One region of the Streptomyces sp. NPDC050743 genome, then DNA from elsewhere that is predicted to be linked to it. Evidence: predicted binding sites of a transcription regulator. Region 1 holds the regulator's gene; the other holds the start of a gene.

Region 1 (7,293 bases):
CCCCCGAGGTCCAGCGTCCACTCGCCGGAGACCGGATGGCCGGGCGGCACCAGCGCGTCCACCGCCTCGTCCGCGTCCGCCACCGCGAGTCCGTTTCTCACGGCGTCCATGCGCAGCTCGTCGCGTTCGTGGGCCAGCACCGCGTCGACGCCCACCGCCCCGTACAGCTGCGCCCCCGCGAAGGCCGCCGCCCCGAAGACATGGTCGAAGTGGGGGTGGGTCAGCGCGAGATGGGTCACACGGCCGCCGGCCAGTTCCTCGGCCTGTGTCCGCAGCCGCGCGCCCTCGGCCAGGCTGGAGCCGGCGTCCACCATCAGCGCCGTACCCTCCCCGAGGACCAGCCCGACCGTGCAGTCCCAGCCGGGCAGCCGGCACCGCCCGACCCCCGGGGCCAGTCGTTCCCACCCCAGCTCTTCCCAAGTCACCGTCATACCGCGACGCTAGCCGCACGAGCCGCCGGGACCGCACCGACCTTGCCCCGGGTGTACCCGACAGCCGTACACTGGGCCCGGGAACGCTGGCACTCGCATGCGAAGAGTGCCAGGCGGACGAACCGCAGGGCCGACCAGGACCGAGGGGACGACATGCTGGAGGTGCGCGCGAATGCTGAGTGAACGCAGGCTTCAGGTGCTGCGCGCCATCGTCCAGGACTACGTCGGCACCGAGGAGCCGGTCGGGTCGAAGGCCCTGACCGAGCGGCACAACCTCGGCGTGTCCCCGGCGACGGTCCGTAACGACATGGCGGCCCTGGAGGACGAGGGGTACATCGCCCAGCCGCACACCAGCGCCGGGCGGATCCCCACGGACAAGGGCTATCGGCTGTTCGTGGACAAGCTGGCGGGCGTGAAGCCGATGACCGCGCCCGAGCGGCGCGCCATCCAGAACTTCCTGGAGGGCGCCGTCGACCTCGACGACGTCGTGGCGCGCACGGTCCGGCTGCTCGCGCAGCTCACCCGGCAGGTCGCCATCGTGCAGTACCCGTCCCTGACCCGGTCCACCGTGCGGCACGTGGAACTGCTCTCGCTCGCCCCCGCGCGCGTGATGCTCGTGCTGATCACGGACACCGGCCGGGTCGAGCAGCGGATGGTCGACTGCCCGGCGCCCTTCGGCGAGACCTCCCTCGCCGATCTGCGGGCGCGGCTGAACAGCCGGGTCGCGGGCCGCCGGTTCTCGGACGTGCCGACGCTGGTCGAGGACCTGCCGGAGGCCTTCGATCCCGAGGACCGCGGTACGGTCTCGACGGTGCTCTCCACTCTTCTGGAGACGCTGGTCGAGGAGAACGAGGAGCGGCTGATGATCGGCGGTACCGCCAATCTCACCCGCTTCGGGCATGACTTTCCCCTCACGATCCGGCCCGTCCTGGAGGCTCTGGAGGAGCAGGTCGTGCTCCTCAAGCTCCTGGGCGAGGCGAAGGATCCGGGCGTGACGGTGCGTATCGGGCACGAGAACGCCCACGAGGGACTCAACTCCACCTCCGTGGTGTCGGTCGGCTACGGTTCGGGCGGCGAGGCGGTTGCCAAGCTCGGCGTGGTCGGACCGACCCGCATGGACTATCCGGGAACGATGGGAGCGGTACGCGCAGTGGCACGGTACGTCGGACAGATCCTGGCGGAGTCGTAAGTGGCCACGGACTACTACGCCGTTCTCGGCGTGCGCCGCGACGCGTCGCAGGATGAGATCAAGAAGGCGTTCCGCCGGCTCGCGCGCGAGCTGCACCCGGACGTCAACCCGGACCCGAAGACCCAGGAGCGGTTCAAGGAGATCAACGCCGCTTACGAGGTGCTGTCGGACCCGCAGAAGAAGCAGGTCTACGACCTCGGCGGCGACCCGCTCTCGCAGGCGGGCGGCGCCGGCGCGGGCGGCTTCGGGGCCGGCGGCTTCGGCAACTTCTCCGACATCATGGACGCGTTCTTCGGTACGGCGTCGCAGCGCGGCCCGCGCTCGCGCACCCGGCGCGGCCAGGACGCGATGATCCGCATCGAGGTCGAGCTGGACGAGGCGGCCTTCGGGACCACCAAGGACATCCAGGTCGACACGGCGGTCGTCTGCAACACCTGCAACGGCGAGGGCGCGGCGCCCGGTACGACCGCCCAGACGTGTGACATGTGCCGTGGCCGCGGTGAGGTCTCGCAGGTCACCCGGTCCTTCCTCGGCCAGGTCATGACCTCGCGTCCCTGCCCGCAGTGCCAGGGCTTCGGGACCGTCGTGCCGACCCCGTGCCCCGAGTGCGCCGGCGACGGCCGGGTCCGTTCCCGCCGCACCCTGACCGTGAAGATCCCGGCCGGTGTCGACAACGGCACGCGGATCCAGCTCGCCGGTGAGGGCGAGGTCGGTCCCGGCGGCGGTCCGGCCGGTGACCTGTACGTGGAGATCCACGAGCTGCCGCACCCGACCTTCCAGCGGCGCGGCGACGACCTGCACTGCACGGTCACCATCCCGATGACCGCGGCGGCGCTCGGCACCAAGGTGCCGCTGGAGACGCTGGACGGCATGGAGGAGGTCGACATCCGGCCCGGCACCCAGTCCGGCCAGTCGATCCCGCTGCACAACCGCGGCGTCACGCATCTGCGCGGCGGCGGCCGGGGTGACCTGATCGTGCACGTCGAGGTGCAGACCCCGACCAAGCTGGACCCCGAGCAGGAGCGCCTGCTGCGGGAGCTGGCCAAGCTGCGCGGCGAGGAGCGGCCGCAGGGGCAGTTCCAGCCGGGGCAGCAGGGGTTGTTCTCGCGTTTGAAGGATGCGTTCAACGGGCGCTGACGTGCGCTGCGGCGTGGCCGGGGGTCCGGGGGTCGTCCCGCCGGGCAGACACGGTCAGCCGGGGCAGCAGGGGTTGTTCTCGCGTTTGAAGGATGCCTTCAACGGGCGCTGAGCAACCGCTCACGGAGGCCATACGGGGTGCCTCGGCACCCCGTATGCCAGTGGTTTATGCCATCGGACGCCCGGATTCGGACTTGTTCGACGGACGTGACAACATGCGGTCATGTCCTCCGCGCTGACCGATCTCTTCCCCCACCCGATCGTGCAGGCCCCCATGGCGGGCGGTGTCTCCGTCCCGCAGCTCGCCGCCGCCGTCTGCGAGGCCGGTGGTCTCGGGTTTCTCGCCGCCGGATACAAGACCGCCGACGGCATGTACCAGGAGATCAAGCAGCTGCGGGGGCTCACGAGCCGGCCCTTCGGCGTGAACGTGTTCATGCCGCAGTCCGAGCATGCCGAGTCCGGCGCCGTGGAGGTCTACGCCCACCAGCTGGCCGGCGAGGCCGCCTGGTACGAGACCGAGCTGGGCGACCCGGACAGCGGCCGGGACGACGGTTACGACGCCAAGCTCGCCGTGCTCCTCGACAACCCGGTGCCCGTGGTCTCCTTCCACTTCGGTGTGCCGAGCCGGGACGTCTTCGACAGCCTGCGCCGCGTCGGCACCTACACCCTGGTCACCGCCACCACCACGGAGGAGGCCCGCGCCGTCGAGCGGGCCGGGGCGGACGCGGTGATCGCGCAGGGCGTGGAGGCCGGCGGCCATCAGGGAACCCACCGGGACCTCCCCGAGAACGACGGCTCCGGCATCGGGCTGCTGTCACTGGTCACGCAGATCCGCGAGGCCGTGAGCATCCCGGTCGTCGCCGCCGGCGGCATCATGCGCGGCAGTCAGATCGCCGCCGTCCTCGCGGCCGGCGCGAGCGCGGCCCAGCTGGGCACCGCCTTCCTCGCCACCCCCGAGTCCGGCGCCCAGGCCGTGTACAAGCAGGCGCTGACCAACCCCCTTTTCTCGCGCACCGAGTTGACCCGCGCCTTCTCCGGCCGCCCGGCGCGCGGACTGGTCAACCGCTTCCTGCGCGAGCACGGCCCGTACGCCCCCGCCGCCTACCCGGAGATCCACCACCTCACCGCGCCGCTGCGCAAGGCCGCCGCCAAGGCCGGGGACGCGCAGGGCATGGCGCTGTGGGCGGGGCAGGGGCACCGGCTGGCCCGCGAGCTGCCCGCCGGGGAGCTCGTGGAGGTGCTGGCCGCCGAACTCGACGCCGCCCGGACAGCGTTGTCGGCCAAGGGAGGCCTGCGATGACCGCGCCGGTGTTCGTCGTCGACTCGCTGGAGGGCGTGGGCCCCGGCTCGGTCGTCGACGTCACGGGCCCCGAGGGGCGGCACGCGGTCTCCGTACGGCGGATGCAGCCCGGCGAGAACGTGGTGCTGACGGACGGCGAGGGCCGCGGGGCCGCCGGGGTCGTCGTCAGCGTGTCGGGCAAGGACCACCTGGTGGTCGAGCCGTTCGAGTTCCCGGTGGAGCCCGAGCCCAGCCCCCGTATCACCGTGGTCCAGGCGCTCCCGAAGGGCGACCGGGGCGAACTCGCCGTCGAGACGATGACGGAGACCGGCGTCGACGCGATCGTGCCCTGGCAGGCCGCCCGGTGCATCACCCAGTGGAAGGGCGAGCGGGGTCACAAGGCGCTCGCCAAGTGGCGGGCCACCGCGCGCGAGGCCGGCAAGCAGTCCCGCCGGCTGCGCTTCCCGCGGGTCGCGGACGCGGCAAGCACCAAGCAGGTTGCCGCACTTCTGGCCAAAGCCGACTTCGCCGCCGTGCTCCACTCCGACTTCGAGCACGAGAGCGGGCGGCTGGCCACCGCCGAACTGCCCACCGAGGGCGAGATCGTGCTGGTCGTCGGCCCCGAAGGAGGCGTCGCCCGGGACGAGTTGGCGCTCTTCGAGGAGGCGGGTGCGAGGGCGTACGTACTCGGTCCTACCGTGCTGCGTACATCAACCGCCGGCACCGCCGCCGTGGCCCTGCTGCTGGGCCGCACCGGCCGCTGGTCCTGACACCCCGGGGGGACACCGTGGAACTCGCCCAAGTCCGGCTCCTGGTCACCGACTTCGCCGCCTGCTACCGCTTCTACGCCGACGTCCTCGGCCTCAAGCCGCAGTCCGGGACGGCCGAGGGCCCGTACGAGAAGTTCAGCCCGCACGCCGGCTCCGCCGGGATCGCGCTGCAGGACCGCGCGATGATGGCCGAGGTGCTGAACGAGCTGGGCGAGACGGCCACCGGGCACCGCTCCCTGGTGGTGCTGCGCGTCGACGACCTGGACGCCTACGTGTCGGAGATCACCGCCCGCGGTGCGGAGCTGCTGCACGGCCCGGCCCCCATGACCGAGCGCATGCGGGTCGCCCACCTCAAGGACCCGGAGGGCAACCTGGTGGAACTCCAGCAGTGGCTGCTGCTGCGCGGCTGACGGCGACCGCGGGCAGCAAGGCCCACCCGTTCACGTCACCGGAGGCCCGTCGCCGGAGTACCTCCTCCGCGAAGGCCCGTACGACGCCCGGCTCGTGGAGATTGACGGTGTGACCGCGGCCGTCGCCGACCAGGCCGGAGTGCCCGTAGGCGCCACCGGTCCCCGGGAACACGATCCGGGTGCGGGACCCGTCCCGGTGCAGCGTCAGCACCTCCGCGCAGGGGCCGTCGTCCCGGTGCCGGTGCCGCACGGTCCACCGGTAAACGGTTCCGTCCGGCAGGACGAGCCGCCTGAGCCTGCGTTCCCCGCGCACTCGCCCAGATTACGAGACCCGCTCCCCGTACGGGTGAGTGGCCGTATGTGGCCTTCCCCGGCGTGCGTGCCGGTGGCAGTCTGCCCTGCATGGGGGTATTGAGGCGGATTCGGTGTGGGCGGCGCGGGACGCGGACGGTGGCCGTGGTGGGGCTGGTCGCGGGGGCCGGTGCGGCCGTCGTGGCGTGTCAGCCGGGCGACCTCAGTACCGTGACCGCCGCCTACACCACCGACACCACCGCGACGGCCAGGCTCCGCCAGCAGCATGTCGACGTCAGTTGGCTCACCTGCACCGGCCACTACGGCAACGGCGGCGGCGCGGCGGCCCGGACGCCCTCGCCGTCCGAGACCGCCGTCGTCTCCGTCGACTGCCAGGGCCAGACCAACGAGGGGCGGAGGATCACCGTCACCGGGAAGGTGACCAAGGCCGTCGACGGCGCCTGCGTGCGGGGGGATCTGACCGCCAAGGTCGCGGGCAGACAGGTGTTCCACGTCAGCGGGCTCGGCGACTGCGGCGCCACGCACGGGCCGACGTACAGGCCGCCCACCTACCGGCCCGGCGGCGGCCGGCCCACCGTGACGGTCACCGTCACCCGCACCATCTGGTGCAAGGGCGACCCCACCTGCTGGCCCGCCGAGGGAAAGTGACCGGGCGCAAGTGATCGGAAGAGGAAGCGGCGCACACCGGTCGCTGCGTACAGTGACGGGGTGACCCAGGGTGCTTCGACGGTGACCACGACGTCCTCCGCCTATCTCCGATTCCCTCATGTACACGACGACTTGGTGGCCTTCGTCGCCGAGGACGACGTCTGGCTCGCGCCGCTCGACGGCGGCCGGGCCTGGCGGGTCAGCGCCGACAACACGCCGGTCACCATGCCACGGATATCGCCGGACGGACGGCACCTCGCCTGGACCTCCACCCGCGACGGCGCGCCCGAGATCCATGTCGCCCCCGTCGACGGCGGCCCCGCCGACCGGCTGACCCACTGGGGCAACCGCCGCACCGAGGTGCGCGGCTGGACCGCCGACGGTCGGGTGCTCGCGCTCGGCGCGCACGGCCGGCACAGCTTCCGCCACAGCTGGGCGCACGCCGTCCCGCTGGACGGCGGACCCGCCGAGACCCTGCCGTACGGCCCGGTCGGCGACGTGGCCTTCGGCCCCGCCACCGTGCTGCTGTCCGCGCCGATGGGCCGCGAGGCCGCCTACTGGAAGCGCTACCGGGGCGGCACGGCGGGCAAGTTGTGGATCGACCGGGAGGGGAACGGGGAGTTCGTCCGGCTGCACGAGGACGTCGACGGGAACATCGAGTGCCCGGTGTGGTCCGGGGACCGGATCGCCTTCCTCTCCGACCACGAGGGCACGGGCGCCCTGTACTCCTCCCTCGCCGACGGCTCCGACCTGCGCCGCCACACCCCCCTCGACGGCTTCTACGCCCGCCACGCCTCCGGTGACGGCACCCGGGCCGTCTACAGCAGCGCCGGTGAACTGTGGCTGCTGGACGACCTGGAGGGCGCCGAGCCGCGCCGACTGGACGTGCGCCTCGGCGGACCCCGGATCGATCTGCGGCCCCGTCCGGTGAACGCCGCCCGCTGGTTCGGCGAGGCGTCCCCGGACCACACCGCGCGCGGCAGCGCCGTCTGCGTGCGCGGCGGCATCCACTGGGTCACCCACCGTTCCGGGCCCGCCCGCGCCCTCGCCGCCGACCCCGGCGTCCGTGCCCGGATGCCGCACGTCTTCCGCGCCGAGGGCGAGGAGTGGGTGGTGT
Region 2 (7,293 bases), on a different contig from region 1:
GAGCGGGACCCGCTCCACGAGGTCGTGCCGGATGACCGCGACGATGTCGCCGACCGTCTCCTCCTCGTTGAGCGCGGGCAGCACGACGGAGACCGACTGGCCCGTGCGCTGCTTGGCCGCCAGGATCTTGTGCAGCGGGCGATCGGTCACCGACCAGGAACGGGTGGCCAGCCAGCGCTCGACTTCTTCCAGCACAGTCAGCGGCTCCTCACGTGTCTCGCGGTTCGGACGACTATCTCAACTGTCCTGGCCTTCGGTTACAGTCTTGAACAACGTCGGTGACCATCGCATGTCGGGGTCGACCGCGCGCTCACAACTGCATACCGCTCATCCAGAGGGGCAGAGGGACACGGCCCGATGAAGCCCCGGCAACCCCCCTGAGTCGAACTCGTTCACGCGAGGCTCCCGGCCAGGGAAGGTGCCAAATCCGTCTCACGGCGAGATGCGTCGTGAGGAAGATGAGGAGAAAGGGCCTCGCCTCCATGGCTGTGCAGACAGTTGCAAGCTCCACCGATTCCACCGTCGACCTCGGTCCCGCCGCGGCCCTGAGCTGTCGCGAGTGCGGTCACCGCGTCCCCCTCGGCCCGGTGTTCGCCTGCGAGGAGTGTTTCGGCCCGCTGGAGATCGCCTACGACTTCTCCGCCTACGACACCGAAGAGCTGCGCCGCCGCATCGAGTCCGGCCCCGCGAACATCTGGCGGTACGCGCCGCTGCTGCCCGTCCCGGCCGACGTGGCCGACAAGCCGAACCTGAACCCGGGCTGGACCAAGCTCGTCAAGGCCGACAACCTCGCCGCCGAACTCGGCGTCACCGGCGGCCTGTTCGTCAAGGACGACTCCGGCAACCCGACCCACTCCTTCAAGGACCGCGTGGTCGCCCAGGCCCTGGAGGCCGCCCGCGCCTTCGGCTTCACCACCCTGTCCTGCTCCTCCACCGGCAACCTCGCCGGTGCCGTCGGCGCCGCCGCGGCCCGCGCCGGCTTCCGCTCCTGCGTGTTCATCCCGCACGACCTGGAGCAGGGCAAGGTCGTCATGGCCGCGGTCTACGGCGGCGAGCTGGTCGGCATCGAGGGCAACTACGACGACGTGAACCGCTTCTGCTCCGAGCTGATCGGCGACCCGGCCGGCGAGGGCTGGGGCTTCGTCAACGTCAACCTGCGGCCGTACTACGCGGAGGGCTCCAAGACCCTCGCGTACGAGATCTGCGAGCAGCTCGGCTGGCGGCTGCCCGACCAGATCGTGGTCCCGATCGCCTCCGGCTCCCAGCTCACGAAGATCGACAAGGGTCTGCAGGAGCTGATCAAGCTCGGTCTGGTCGAGGACAAGCCGTACAAGATCTTCGGTGCGCAGGCCGAGGGCTGCTCGCCGGTGTCCACCGCCTTCAAGGCGGGGCACGACGTCGTCCGGCCCCAGAAGCCGAACACCATCGCCAAGTCCCTCGCCATCGGCAACCCGGCCGACGGGCCGTACGTCCTGGACATCGCGCGCCGTACCGGCGGTGCCGTGGAGGACGTGACGGACGAGGAAGTCGTCGACGCCATCAAGCTGCTGGCCCGCACCGAGGGCATCTTCGCGGAGACGGCGGGCGGTGTGACCGTCGGCGTCACCCGCAAGCTGCTCAAGGACGGCGTCCTGGACCCGGCGAAGACCACGGTGGTCCTCAACACCGGCGACGGCCTGAAGACGCTGGACGCGGTGGCCGGTACCGGGCTGACCGCCACCATTCGGCCCACCCTGGAGTCCTTCCGAGACGCCGGTCTCGTCTGAGTCGTTGTTCGTCTGCGGGCCGCGGGGGCTGGTCGCGCAGTGCCCCGCGCCCCTTCCGGGCGCCCACCTTCACCGGAGGTCACAAGCATGAGCGTCACCGTCCGCATCCCCACCATCCTGCGCACCTACACCGGCGGTCAGGCCGAGGTCGCCGCCGAGGGCGCGACCCTCGCCGAGGTCATCGCCGACCTGGAGAAGAACCACACCGGCATCGCCGCGCGCGTCCTGGACGACCAGGGCAAGCTGCGCCGGTTCGTCAACGTCTACGTCAACGACGACGACGTCCGCTTCGAGCAGGGACTGGAGACGGCGACCCCCGACGGCGTCGGCGTCTCCATCATTCCGGCCGTCGCCGGCGGCTGATCGTTACCTTGGGTAACTTCAGTTACGTACTGTTCATCGAATTGCCTCCTCCGTGAGAGAAGCGGAGGAGGCAATTCTGCGTGATTGAGCGCGGTAGAGTTGGGGAACGCGCCCTCGGACCACCGGTCGGGGGCCCTGTATTCATGCCGCACGCCCGACAAGAAGTAGCCAAAGTGTGCGGGTTATATGCGGCTTTTGTGGGGGTTTCTGGAGCCCGACTTGCCCTGAAGTCAGGCGAATTCTCCGCACATTCCGGACCGTTCCCGTCCAGAATTCTCGTCCGATTGACCTGTTGCAGACGGCAGTTGGACAGATACATTCAGCCGCGGTCGACGCGTTCCGGCGCACGCCCCCGACCGATGGGGGGTGAGGTCTGACCCGGGTCCGCGAAGTGTGGATCTGTGCAAGGGCCAGTAATAGGGGAGTTAGGCATGGCTCAGGGCACCGTCAAGTGGTTCAACGCGGAGAAGGGGTACGGCTTCATCGCGGTCGACGGTGGTGCGGATGTTTTCGTCCACTACAGCGCGATCCAGATGGACGGTTACCGCACCCTGGAAGAGGGGCAGCGGGTCGACTTCGAGATCTCGCAGGGCCAGAAGGGCCCGCAGGCGGACATGGTCCGGCTGGCGACCAGCTGAAGCACGCGTCGACTGGCAGCGACGTTTTTCGTTCGTCTTCGAAGGGCTCGCACCTCGCTCGGGGTGCGGGCCCTTCGTCATGCCCGGGTCCCCGTGTCCGCGGGCGGCTGACGGGGGCGCCGTACGCCGTAGGCGCTTGCACTCGACCATGCCGAGTGCTAATCATTGGCGTTAGCACTCTGAAGGTGAGAGTGACAGTGAAGGACCGGGTCGGTGAGGCCCGCAGGCCGGGTGGGGCAAGGAACCACAAGGCCGGCGAGCCGTCCGTCGCGGGCGCGGGCGCGGTCCGAAGGAATCACCCCCAGTCCTGGAGGGACCACTTCACATGGCCAAGATCATCGCGTTCGACGAGGAGGCGCGGCGCGGCCTCGAGCGCGGCATGAACCAGCTCGCGGACGCCGTGAAGGTGACGCTCGGCCCCAAGGGCCGCAACGTCGTCCTCGAGAAGAAGTGGGGCGCCCCCACGATCACCAACGATGGTGTCTCCATCGCCAAGGAGATCGAGCTCGAGGACCCGTACGAGAAGATCGGCGCCGAGCTGGTCAAGGAAGTCGCCAAGAAGACGGACGACGTCGCCGGTGACGGTACGACCACCGCGACCGTGCTCGCCCAGGCCCTGGTCAAGGAAGGCCTGCGCAACGTCGCCGCCGGCGCCAACCCGATGGCCCTGAAGCGCGGTATCGAGAAGGCTGTCGAGGCCGTCTCCGCCGCCCTGCTGGAGCAGGCGAAGGACGTCGAGACCAAGGAGCAGATCGCCTCCACCGCGTCCATCTCCGCCGCCGACACCCAGATCGGCGAGCTGATCGCCGAGGCCATGGACAAGGTCGGCAAGGAAGGCGTCATCACCGTCGAGGAGAGCAACACCTTCGGTCTGGAGCTGGAGCTCACCGAGGGCATGCGCTTCGACAAGGGCTACATCTCCGCCTACTTCGCGACGGACATGGAGCGCATGGAGGCGTCGCTCGAGGACCCGTACATCCTCATCGCCAACTCCAAGATCAGCTCCGTCAAGGACCTGCTCCCGCTCCTGGAGAAGGTCATGCAGTCGGGCAAGCCGCTGCTGATCATCGCCGAGGACGTCGAGGGCGAGGCCCTGTCGACCCTGGTCGTCAACAAGATCCGCGGCACCTTCAAGTCCGTCGCCGTCAAGGCCCCGGGCTTCGGTGACCGCCGCAAGGCCATGCTCGGCGACATCGCCATCCTCACGGGCGGCGAGGTCATCTCCGAGGAGGTCGGCCTCAAGCTGGAGAACGCGACCCTGGACCTCCTGGGCCGCGCCCGCAAGGTCGTCATCACCAAGGACGAGACCACCATCGTCGACGGTGCCGGCTCCTCCGAGCAGGTCAACGGCCGCGTCAACCAGATCCGCGCCGAGATCGAGAACAGCGACTCGGACTACGACCGCGAGAAGCTGCAGGAGCGCCTGGCGAAGCTCGCCGGCGGTGTCGCGGTCATCAAGGCCGGTGCCGCCACCGAGGTGGAGCTCAAGGAGCGCAAGCACCGCATCGAGGACGCCGTCCGCAACGCCAAGGCGGCCGTCGAGGAGGGCATCGTCGCCGGTGGTGGCGTGGCCCTGCTGCAGGCCTCCCAGGTCTTCGAGAAGCTGGAGCTCGAGGGTGACGAGGCGACCGGCGCCAACGCCGTCCGCATCGCGCTCGAGGCCCCGCTGAAGCAGATCGCCGTCAACGCCGGCCTCGAGGGCGGCGTCGTGGTGGAGAAGGTCCGCGGCCTGACCCCGGGCCACGGCCTGAACGCCGCGACCGGCGAATACGTCGACCTGGTCGCCGAGGGCATCATCGACCCGGCGAAGGTGACCCGCTCTGCGCTGCAGAACGCCGCCTCCATCGCCGCGCTGTTCCTGACCACCGAGGCCGTCATCGCCGACAAGCCGGAGAAGGCCGCCGCGCCGGCCGGCGGCGGCATGCCGGGCGGTGACATGGACTTCTGATCCTCCCCGGATCACCTGTCCGTTCCGAGGGCGGCACTTCCAGCTTCCGGCTGGGGGTGCCGCCCTCGGGCGTTTTCAGTCGGCGTAGTACTCAGCTGTGGGGCCGCTTGAGGTGATCGACGAAAGCGGACCAGGCCGTGGGCCGGAACACGAGCTTCGGGCCGCGGGGGGTTTTGGAGTCGCGGACGGGGACGAGGGTGGGGAAGGCGTGGGTGACTTCCAGGCAGTCTCCGCCGCTGCCGCCGCTGTAGCTGGACTTGTGCCAGATTGCCGCGTCCAGGTCGTACTCAGGGATGGTCCTCATGCGCGTAATCCTGCGCCATCGCCTCGATGAGGGCCAGGGAGTTCTCCGGAGAGAGAGCGCAGGCCGTGAGGAGTTCGTATGTGAACCGCTGGTGCCGGACGAAGGTCGGGTCATCCTCCAGCCGTCCAGTGCCGACTCCCTCGAAGTACACCAGTGGAGGAGCGTCCTCGAAGTCCATCAGCTTGATGGATCCCTCCATCGCCGCGTGCGCCCCCGCGCCGAACGGCAGTACCTGCACGATGACACGCCCCCGGCGGGCCAAGTCGGCGATGTGACGGAGAGCTTCCGCCATCACCGCACGCCCACCCGTCACCCGACGCAGGGCCGCCTCGTCAATCACGGCCCACAACAACGGGTCTGTTGGATCGTCGAGGATGCGGGCACGCTCGATCCGGGCAGTCACCAGCTTGTCGATCTCGGCGTCCGGTGCCGTCGGCTGGTAAGCCCGGCACACGGCTCGTGCGTACGCCGGCTCCTGGAGCAGACCTGGGATGAGCAGCGGTGCGTACTGCCTGATCGACGTGGCGACAGCCTCGGCCTCCGCCGCCTCCGCAAAATGCTCGGGGTACTTCGACTTGGCGGCCGCCGCACAGTTCCGCTGGAAGAAATCCTCCGTCTCCAGCACCTCGTCCAGCATCCGCGCGAACTCCGGCTGCATCCGCCGCGTCCCCGCCTCCAGCTGCCCGATGAACGACCCGCTCACGAACAGCCGTTGGCCCAACTGCTCCTGGCTCAGCCCCTTCCGCTCCCGGGCGTGCCGTAACTCCGCGCCCAGCAAGGCGCGCGGCGATGACGACGGATCGAGGTTCTTCGGTCCTGCCATGGCAACTCCTGGTCTGACAGCAGAGGTTGTTGGGGCGCCCTCTCTGGCCAGGTTAGAGCGCTGACGGCCACGCTGTGTGGTGAACGCGAACACTCAGCGTGGAGGAATTGGCGCAATGGAGACGAAGGAAACGGCGGCGGACGAGCGGCCCGCCCGGAGTGCCGAGGAAGCGGTGGAGCGGCTGCGCGAAGCCCTGCGCGGCGTCGGGATCGTCCTGCCGTCGCTGCGGATCGACCCGGTGACCGGCGCCCACGGGCATCCGTACGCCTTGGTCGACCTGGGCCGCTGCAACATCGGCGTCGCCTCGAGGCTGGCGGCGGCCGTTCGCGCGCAGGGCGGTGCCGCGTGAGCCGTGCACCCGTGTACGCCGTGGACCTGCGCAGCGGGCGGATCGGCGAGGTCATGGGGCGCGTGGGCGGGTATGTCCAGCTCCGGCCCATCGGCGGTGGCCGGGAGTGGGACTGTCCGCCGGGGGAGCTGGGGGAGGCGCCGCCGGACGAGGTGCTGCGGGAGCGGGTGCGGCGACTGAACCGGAACAGTGTGAGCGGCGTCACGTAAAGGCTTCCTTCGGTGCGGAATGTGGGGCGGTGCATAGGCGATTACTTAAGGAGCTGCAACAATGCGTGCACACATACCGTCCGGTTAATCCAGTCACTCAGAGGAGCCCCCCACGTGACCGCCACGACGCCCGCCTCCCGCGCGGCCCAGGTCCTGTCCCGTCCGATCGCCCTCAACGGTCTCACCGTCCCCAACCGGATCGTGATGGCGCCGATGACGCGCATGTTCTCCCCGGACGGCATCCCCGGCGAGGACGTGCGCTCGTACTACTCCCGCCGGGCCGCCGCCGGGGTCGGTCTGATCGTCACCGAGGGCACGTACGTGGGCCACGAGTCGGCCGGCAACAGCGCGCGCGTGCCCCGGTTCCACGGCGAGGAGCGGCTGGCGGGCTGGGCGAAGGTCGCCGAGGACGTGCACGCGGCCGGCGGCACGATCGTCCCGCAGCTGTGGCACATCGGCATGGTCCGCAAGGACGGCGACGCCCCGTACCCGGACGCCCCCGCGGTGGGCCCGTCCGGCCTGGTGACGGCGGACGCCGAGCCCACCGGCAAGGCCATGACCCAGAAGGACCTCGACGACGTCATCGCCGCGTTCGCCCGGGCCGCCGCGGACGCCGAGCGCATCGGCTTCGACGGCGTGGAGCTCCACGGCGCTCACGGTTACCTCCTCGACCAGTTCCTGTGGGAGGGCACCAACCGCCGCACCGACGCCTACGGCGGCGACCCGGTGGCCCGCACCCAGTTCTCCGCGGAGATCGTGGCGGCGGTCCGCGAGGCGGTCTCCCCCGAGTTCCCGATCATCTTCCGCTACTCGCAGTGGAAGCAGCAGGACTACACCGCCCGTCTGGCCGAGACCCCCGAGGAGCTGGAGGCGATCCTCACTCCCCTGGCAGC

Evidence for each region. The regulator HrcA, encoded in region 1, represses chaperone genes, less so after heat shock. The targets are predictions, from matches to a motif close to TTNGCACTCNGNNNNNCNGAGTGCNAA.
Region 2: a site for HrcA is predicted at 2,903-2,929, ahead of groL (chaperonin GroEL). Genes of this name have one in related genera too.

Annotation. Positions count from the first base shown of each region.
Region 1 covers NZ_JBITGJ010000008.1:78,514-85,806, forward strand. The annotation lists gene ACIBJF_RS11605 (MBL fold metallo-hydrolase) at 1-431, opposite strand, end outside; gene hrcA (heat-inducible transcriptional repressor HrcA) at 604-1,620, shown strand; gene dnaJ (molecular chaperone DnaJ) at 1,621-2,757, shown strand; gene ACIBJF_RS11620 (nitronate monooxygenase) at 2,981-4,057, shown strand; gene ACIBJF_RS11625 (16S rRNA (uracil(1498)-N(3))-methyltransferase) at 4,054-4,806, shown strand; gene ACIBJF_RS11630 (VOC family protein) at 4,824-5,216, shown strand; gene ACIBJF_RS11635 (hypothetical protein) at 5,673-6,176, shown strand; gene ACIBJF_RS11640 (S41 family peptidase) at 6,237-7,293, shown strand, end outside.
Region 2 covers NZ_JBITGJ010000027.1:56,586-63,878, reverse strand. The annotation lists gene ACIBJF_RS25025 (glucosyl-3-phosphoglycerate synthase) at 1-195, opposite strand, end outside; SAM riboswitch class I at 325-465, shown strand; gene thrC (threonine synthase) at 483-1,766, shown strand; gene ACIBJF_RS25015 (MoaD/ThiS family protein) at 1,854-2,129, shown strand; gene ACIBJF_RS25010 (cold-shock protein) at 2,561-2,767, shown strand; gene groL (chaperonin GroEL) at 3,093-4,715, shown strand; gene ACIBJF_RS25000 (DUF397 domain-containing protein) at 4,807-5,019, opposite strand; gene ACIBJF_RS24995 (Scr1 family TA system antitoxin-like transcriptional regulator) at 5,003-5,842, opposite strand; gene ACIBJF_RS24990 (hypothetical protein) at 5,958-6,191, shown strand; gene ACIBJF_RS24985 (hypothetical protein) at 6,188-6,400, shown strand; gene ACIBJF_RS24980 (NADH:flavin oxidoreductase) at 6,515-7,293, shown strand, end outside.